2 regions of the Mesorhizobium sp. RCC_202 genome follow, and region 2 is predicted to be linked to the other one. Evidence: predicted binding sites of a transcription regulator. Region 2 holds the regulator's gene; the other holds the start of a gene.
The links. Region 2 encodes LexA, which represses DNA repair genes until DNA is damaged. Its sites were predicted from a motif close to TGTTCNNNNTGTGTTCNG; they were not measured.
Positions count from the first base shown of each region.

Region 1: recA (recombinase RecA) is a predicted target of LexA. The motif match lies at 2,331-2,348, and genes of this name have one in related genera.

Region 1 covers NZ_JBFUPO010000005.1:366,177-370,368, forward strand. The annotation lists gene alaS (alanine--tRNA ligase) at 1-724, opposite strand, end outside; gene recA (recombinase RecA) at 1,173-2,273, opposite strand; gene AB6802_RS14665 (carbohydrate kinase family protein) at 2,550-3,488, shown strand; gene AB6802_RS14670 (pseudouridine-5'-phosphate glycosidase) at 3,540-4,192, shown strand, end outside.
Region 2 covers NZ_JBFUPO010000005.1:133,660-137,851, forward strand. The annotation lists gene AB6802_RS13460 (AMP-binding protein) at 1-223, shown strand, start outside; gene kynU (kynureninase) at 239-1,486, opposite strand; gene lexA (transcriptional repressor LexA) at 1,949-2,689, shown strand; partial or broken gene AB6802_RS13475 (ComEC/Rec2 family competence protein) at 2,742-4,192, opposite strand, start outside.

The sequences.
Region 1 (4,192 bases), 230 kb from region 2:
CCACCCCTTGCAGGATGGACGCCATGCGCTCCAGGCCCATGCCGGTATCGATCGACGGGCGCGGCAGGTCGATGCGCTCTTCCTTCGTCACCTGCTCATACTGCATGAACACCAGGTTCCAGAATTCCAGGAACCGGTCGCCGTCTTCCTCCGGGCTGCCGGGCGGGCCGCCCCAGATGTGCTCGCCGCGGTCGATGAAGATTTCCGAGCACGGGCCGCATGGGCCGGTGTCGCCCATCGCCCAGAAATTGTCCGAGGTCGCGATGCGGATGATGCGGTCGTCCGAAAAGCCGGCGATCTTCTTCCAGTAGCCAGCCGCCTCGTCGTCGGTGTGGTAGACGGTGACCAGCAGCTTGTCCTTGTTCAGCCCGAATTCTTTGGTGATCAGGTTCCAGGCAAGCTCGATGGCACGTTCCTTGAAGTAATCGCCGAACGAGAAATTGCCGAGCATCTCGAAGAAGGTGAGATGGCGCGCGGTGTAGCCGACATTGTCGAGGTCATTGTGCTTGCCACCGGCGCGCACGCTCTTCTGCGCCGTCGAGGCGCGCGAGTAAGGGCGCTTCTCCAGGCCGGTGAAGACGTTCTTGAACTGCACCATGCCGGCATTGGTGAACATCAATGTCGGGTCGTTGCGCGGCACCAGCGGGCTCGAGGCGACGATCTCGTGCCCTTCCTTGCGGAAGTAGTCGAGGAATGTCGACCGGATCTCGTTCACGCCAACCATGGTACTTGCCTTTTTCGCGAAAACCGCCGGCACGGCCGGCGGCAATGAGCATTGTGTTTAAAGCAATTCCAGGAAACGTGTGAAGTCCGTCCGGAATGGCGTCAAAACGAAGTGATGGACTGGCCTTTTAGCGATAGGCCTTGGCGCTGTCCAGAAACACGGGAACTAAGCATGTCGCCCAAAAATGCGCAGCGGTTTTGGGGAAACGACATGCGCAAAAACAAGCGTTGAAGCGCGTCGTCTGTTTCAGCGCGACGCGCTTTAGCCAGGCGACAAAGCCCAGCGCTCGAATTCCCGCGCTTAAAACGCAAAACCGCCGGCACGAGGGCCGGCGGTTCGGGTACGCAATACTCAAGAACTCAATTACATAAGCATAAGACAATAAACCGGGATTGTGGCCGAACTCCGGCCAAGCCGGCTAATTGCCCGTTCCCGGAATTCCGGCGCATCAGACAGCGCCAGCTTCATCCTCGAAACCGTCATCGCCGTTGCCTTCGGACCTGTCATTCTCGAGGAATTTCTCGGCGATCAGACCGGCATTCTGGCGCAACGCCAACTCGACTTCGCGCGCGGTGTCGGGATTGTCGCGCAGGAACAGCTTCGCGTTCTCGCGGCCCTGGCCGAGACGTTGCGAATTGTAGGAGAACCAGGCGCCCGACTTCTCGATGACGCCCGCCTTGACGCCGAGATCGACCAGTTCGCCGGTCTTCGACACGCCTTCGCCATACATGATATCGAACTCGACCACCTTGAAGGGCGGCGCCAGCTTGTTCTTGACCACCTTGACGCGGGTCTGGTTACCGACGACCTCGTCGCGGTCCTTGACCGAGCCGATGCGGCGGATGTCGAGGCGCACCGAGGCGTAGAATTTCAGCGCATTGCCGCCGGTCGTGGTTTCCGGCGAGCCGAACATGACGCCGATCTTCATGCGGATCTGGTTGATGAAGATGACCATGGTGTTGGAGCGCGAGATCGAGGCGGTCAGCTTGCGCAGCGCCTGGCTCATCAGGCGAGCCTGCAGACCCGGCAGCGAATCGCCCATCTCACCTTCGATTTCAGCGCGCGGCGTCAGCGCCGCGACCGAATCGACCACCAGCACGTCGATGGCGCCGGAGCGCACCAGCGTGTCGCAGATTTCCAGCGCCTGCTCGCCGGTATCGGGCTGCGAGATCAAAAGGTTCTCCAGATCGACGCCGAGCTTGCGGGCATAGACCGGGTCGAGCGCATGTTCTGCGTCGACGAAGGCGCAGATGCCGCCCTTCTTCTGGGCTTCGGCCACCGTGTGCAGCGCCAGCGTCGTCTTGCCCGAGCTTTCCGGCCCGTAGATCTCGATGATACGGCCGCGCGGCAGGCCGCCGACGCCGAGCGCGATGTCGAGGCCGAGCGATCCGGTCGGCACGGTTTCGATCTCGACCACCTGCTCGTTGGCGCCGAGCCGCATGATCGAGCCCTTGCCGAAAGCGCGCTCGATTTGCGACAGCGCCGCATCCAGAGCCTTTGATTTGTCCACTGCCTTGTCCTCTACAAGCCGCAAAGAATTCTGAGCCATGATACATCACCCCTTGGTCGTCAATGAAGGCCGGACAATCCGTAATCCCTGTTAGTTTGTACCTTTTTTGTTCTCATTTGGCAAGAGGCAACAAACATTTGAAAAACATTCAATATCTGGATTTGTTCTATTTTTGTCTCACCAGGGCTAGTCGCGGCCGCGACGACTGGTCCAGAAGCACCCGCTAAACCGGCCGCCCGAATCGCGAACGATTGCGAGGCTGCCCGGAGAAACCTAGTGTGCGCAGCCGAACGATCAATGAGGTGAACTCCCCGCATGCCGACATCCCCGACAATCCTGGCGCTGGGCGGCGCCCATATCGACCGGCGCGGCCAGGTGTCGGGCGCCTATGTGCCCGCCGCCTCCAATCCGGGCGTCATGCGCGAGGATGTCGGCGGGGTCGTCTTCAACGCGCTGCGCAGCGTGGTCAAGCGCGGCGTGTCGGCCTCGCTGATGTCCGTGCGCGGCGGCGATGTGGCTGCAGAGACAGTTGCCTCGGCCATCGACGATGCCGGCATTACCGACCTTTCGGTGGTGTTTCTCGACCGCGTCACGCCGAGCTATACGGCCTTGATCGACGCAGAGGGCGAGCTGATTGTCGGCCTGGCCGACATGGCGCTCTACGATCTCGCTTTTCCAAAGCAGATAAGACGCGCCAAGGTGCGCGAGGCGATCGACGCCGCCGACGCCATCCTGTGCGACGCCAATTTGCCGACAGCGGCGCTGGAACGGCTGACAGCACTGGCCGGCGGGCGGCCGGTCTTTGCCATCGCCGTCTCGCCGGCCAAGGTCGTCCGCCTGGCGCCGCTGCTCGAGGCGCTGTCACTGCTTTTCATGAACCGCCGCGAAGTGGCGGCCCTTGTCGGCGCCGGTCTGTCGGATGGGGACGCCGTCGGCAAGCTGAGGCAGGCTGGCCTCGGCGCCGGCGTGATCACCGCCGGCAGCGCCCCGGTTCTGGGCTTCGACGATGGCGGCATGTTCGAGATCGATCCGCCCGCGCCGCGCCGGATTGCCGACGTCACGGGCGCCGGCGACGCGCTGACGGGCGCAACGGTTGCCGCGATGCTGCGCGGACTGCCCTTGCGCTCCGCCCTGCGCGAGGGCCTGGCCGCGGCGATGCTTGCCATCGAGAGCGCCGAGGCCGTGCCGGCCTTCACGGCGGCGAGCTTCGCGCAGGCGCTTGCCCTTGTGCCGCAGGCGCGGGAAGTGGCATAGGGCCAGAAAAATCATCTTGCCGGAGCCCAATTCTCCGGATCGGAGACAGACATGACGCCGCAAACCGCCAGCCCCTTCATCGACATCCATCCGCCGGTCGCCGAAGCGCTCCGCGCCGGCAAGCCTGTGGTGGCGCTGGAATCGACCATCATCACCCATGGCATGCCCTACCCCGACAATGGCGCGATGGCGGCCAAGGTCGAGCAGATCATCATCGAGGGCGGCGCCACACCGGCGACGATCGCCGTGGTCAACGGCCGCATCAAGATCGGCCTCTCCGACGGCGAACGCGAATCGCTTGCCATGACCGGCGACGCCATGAAGCTGTCGCGCGCCGATATCGGCTTTGCGGTGGCTGAAAGTCGCACCGGCGGCACCACCGTCGCCGCGACCATGATCGCCGCGCATATCGCCGGGATAAAAGTGTTCGCCACCGGCGGCATCGGCGGCGTCCACAAGGGCGCGGAAAAGAGTTTTGATATTTCGGCCGACCTCGATGAGCTGGCGCGCACGCCGGTCATCGTCGTCTCGGCCGGCGCCAAGGCGATCCTCGACATCGAAAAGACGCTGGAAGTGCTGGAGACGCGCGGCGTGCCGGTGGTCGGCCACGCCTGCGAAACCATGCCGGCCTTCTGGTCGCGGCAGTCGCGCTTCCGCGCCCCGCTCACGCTGCACAACGCGGAAGAGATCGCCCGTTTCTACGA
Region 2 (4,192 bases):
CGGCGCCGAGGATAGCGAACGCGGTCAGATCGTCGAGGCGCATGTCGTGCTGGCAACCGGCGTGGCGCCGGACGCCGCGACGGTCAGACGCCTGCAGGATCACGTCAAGGCAACGATCGCGCCTTACAAATACCCCAGGTCAGTAAAGTTCATCGCGGCCTTGCCCAAGACCCAGACCGGCAAGATCCAGCGTTTTCGTCTACGCAGCGAAAAGGCCCATTAAGCGGGCGATTCCGCTTCAGGTAACGGCCGTCTTGACCGCAAAGCGCGCGTCCTGCCAGGCGCCTGTGCGCAGGATATCCTCCAGCACGCCGACCGCATCCCAGACATCGCGATAGCCGACATAGAGCGGCGTGAAGCCGAAGCGAATGGTGGACGGCGCGCGGAAATCGCCGATGACGCCACGCTCGATCAAGGCGCGCATCACCTGGTAGCCGTTGGGATGGGCGAAGGACACCTGGCTGCCGCGCTCGGCGCCATCGCGTGGACTTTCTAGCTCGAGGCCAAAGGCGCCGCATCTGGCTTCGACAAGCTGGATGAACAGATCCGTCAGCGCGATGCTTTTGTCGCGCACGACGGTCATGTCGACCTCGTCCCAGAGATTGAGCGCGCCCTTCAGCGCCCGCATCGACAACACCGGCTGCGTTCCGCACAGGAACCGGCGAATGCCCGAGCCTGCGGCATAACCCTGTTCGAAGGCGAAAGGCCTTGCATGGCCCCACCAGCCGCTGAGCGGCTGGCGGATGTCGCCGTGGTGGCGGTTCGCGGCATAGATGAAGGCCGGCGCGCCCGGACCGCCATTGAGATATTTGTAGGTGCAGCCGATGGCGAAATCGGCATTCGAGCCGTCGAGATTCACCGGCAGCGCACCCGCCGTATGGCAGAGATCCCAGACGATCAACGCGCCGGCCTGGTGGGCCTTGCGCGTTAGCGTCGCCATGTCGCGCAACCGACCGGACTTGTAGTTGACGTGGTTGACGAGGATGACGGCGACGCGTTCGTCGATCAATTCCTCGATCGCCGGGGCGTCGACGCCTTCCAGGCTCAGCACCGTGCCGGGCCGTGTCGAGGCCACGCCTTCCGCCATGTAGAGGTCGGTCGGAAAGCTATCGCCCTCGGCAACGATGACGGACCGTTCAGGCCGCATGGCCAGCGCTGCATGCAAAACCTTGTAGATGTTGATCGAAGTCGTATCGCAGACGACCGTCTGGCCGGATCCGGCGCCAATCAAGCGCCCAAGCTGGTCACCCAATTCGACGGGCATGTCGAACCAGCCGGCGGTGTTCCAGGCGCGGATCAGATCCTGCGCCCATTCACGCCTGGCGGCGTTTTCGATCTCGCTGAAGACATCGGATGAAGCGGCACCCAGTGAATTGCCGTCGAGATAGATGACCCCATCGGGCAGCACGAAGCGATCGCGCATGGAGCGCAACGGATCGGCGGCGTCCATCGCCTCAACAGACGCCAGATCAGGAATTCCCGTCATTATGCAATTGCCTCCCGTTCGGGCCCGACGCAGCATATGAAGCTACCGCCGGCCATGCGCGGTTTGTCTCACCGCCGTCCACGCTACGGCAAGACCCTTTTGTCCTTGTCCGCTGGTCCATCGATGCCAGGCGAGAGATCGGAATTATGCCGACGTTGGCCTTTTGAGTTCGTTTCGTTCACGGTGCCGCAGATGAATCGGGTGGCAGAGCCTATCCCGCCCTGCGCATTCACGATGTGGACGTCCCCGTCTCCTGTGAACGATGGGGTTGTAAAATGGAACGGAATCAAGACCTAAGGCTCAGCCGGCCCTCGCAACGGCATCCGCGCCGACGCAACATGGTTTCGGCTGTCCTAACAAATTCACTAAACTTTAAACGGTTGCGGAACACAACTGGAACAGATAGTGTTTGTTCTGGGTTTGTTTTTCTGATTCTGGTTTCTGAACCCTTGGGGGCGGCCGATGCTGACGCGCAAACAACATGAACTCCTGATGTTCATCCACGAACGTCTGAAAGAGAGCGGCATTCCTCCGTCCTTCGACGAAATGAAGGAAGCGCTCGACCTTGCGTCGAAGTCCGGCATCCACCGACTGATCACGGCGCTGGAAGAACGCGGTTTCATTCGCCGGCTGCCCAACCGGGCGCGGGCATTGGAAGTGCTGCGGCTGCCCGATTCGATCGCGCCCGGCCTCAATGCCGCGAGGAAGTTTTCGCCAAGCGTCATCCAGGGCGGCCAGGGCCAAGGCAATCTCGGCCGGCAGATCAAGCCGGCGGCTTCATCGCGCGCACCCTCGCCGAGCAATGACGACGATGCCGTTTCGGCCATCTCTATCCCGGTCATGGGCCGCATCGCCGCCGGTGTACCGATCGACGCCATTCAGCACCGGACGCATTCGATCTCCGTGCCGCCGGACATGATCACGGGCGGCGAGCATTACGCGCTCGAGGTCAAGGGCGACTCGATGATCGAGGCCGGCATCTTCGACGGCGACACCGTCATCATCCGCAACGCCGACACGGCGAGCCCGGGCGAGATCGTCGTGGCGCTGGTCGACGATGAGGAAGCGACGCTCAAGCGCTTCCGCCGCAAGGGCGCCTCGATCGCGCTCGAAGCCGCCAACCCGGCCTATGAGACGCGCATCTTCGGGCCTGACCGGGTCAAGGTGCAGGGCAAGCTTGTCGGGCTGATCAGACGTTACTGAGCAATTCCAGGAAAAGTGCACAGCGGTTTTCCGTCCGGAATTGCGTAGCGATCTACTGAGCCGGCGGCGAGGGCTTCGCATCCGCCCTCTCCGGCTTTTTGTACGGCGCTAGCCCCCTCGCCTCGCGCGCGTATTTCCGCTGCTCGTGCCAGGGCCGGTACGGCTGCTCGACGGCGTAGCGAACGACTGGCCGCGCCGTTGCCGACTGCGTGTCGAAGAAGACGGCGGCACTGCCGTCAAGCGCGAGCTGCCGCTTGGTAACGACGAGAATGCGCGGATCCCAGCACGGATTGTAGGCCGTGGCGTCGTTGATGACGATGAGGTCGGCGAAGCCGCAGGCTGGGCGTGCGCTGTCGCGGGTCTCGGCGAGCGCGACGATCGCGCCGGATGGATGCCGGCCGATGCACAGGTCACCGGTGCAGTAGAAAGGTGAGCCCGGCGGCAGGTCGACTGGATCGGCGACGTCCAACGCGCCTCTGGCGAAGATCTCCGGCGGCACGATCGTTTCCGACTGCAGCGCTCGCTTCCAGTTGTCGGTCGTGAATTCGTTGGCGCGCTCACGGTTGATGGCGAGCTCGCCGCCGCCGATCGGCATCGCCACCAGATGCGCATCCTCCGAAATGAGAAGGTCCGGGGTGCGCACATGCGGAATGGCCAGCAAGGCGGCAAGCGCGAAGGGCGCGGCGGCGAGCCTCAGCCAGGTGGTCGCCATGGTGGCGATGACAAGCGCGATCGTTGCCAGAAGCACCGACTGGATCGAGATCAGGCCGACAGCGTCGACCGGCGAGCGCTCGGAAATCCATGCCGAAATCGCAACCATCGCCGTCAGGCCCTTGCCCATCACATAGAGGAACGGGCCGTCGAGGCCGAAGGGCATGGCCAATGCGCTCAGCACTGCAAACGGCATGACGATCAGTGAGACGATCGGCATGACCGCAAGGTTGGCCACCAGGCTGAGCGGCGATACGCGCTGGAAATGCCAAATGGCGAACAGCACCGTCGCGCTGCCGGCGATCAGCGATGTCATGGCCGCGCCGCCGACGCCAACCGCCAGTTTTCTCGACCAGAAACCCAGGAATGAATGCTTTGCCGGCGGCGCCCGTATTTTGTCGGCGCGGTAGTCGGCCCAGCCGGCATAGGCGCCGACGAGCGCCGCGGTCGCGGCAAACGACATCTGGAAGCTCGGGCCGACCACCTCGTGCGGCGAAACCAGGATGACGGCGATGGCCGAGATCGCCAGATTGCGCATGGTCAGCGCCGCGCGATCGAAAAGCACCGCAATCAGCATCACCGCCAGCATGATGAAGCTGCGCTCGGCCGCGACCACGATGCCGGAGATGACGAGATAAGCGGCGATCGAGATGAGCGCGATTGCCGCGGCGTATTTCTTCACCGGCCGGCGCGACGAGAAATCGGGAAACAGCGCGAAGGCGCCGCGCAACAGCACCAGATCGTGCCGGCGACCAGCGCCATATGCAGGCCCGAGATCGAGATGATGTGATA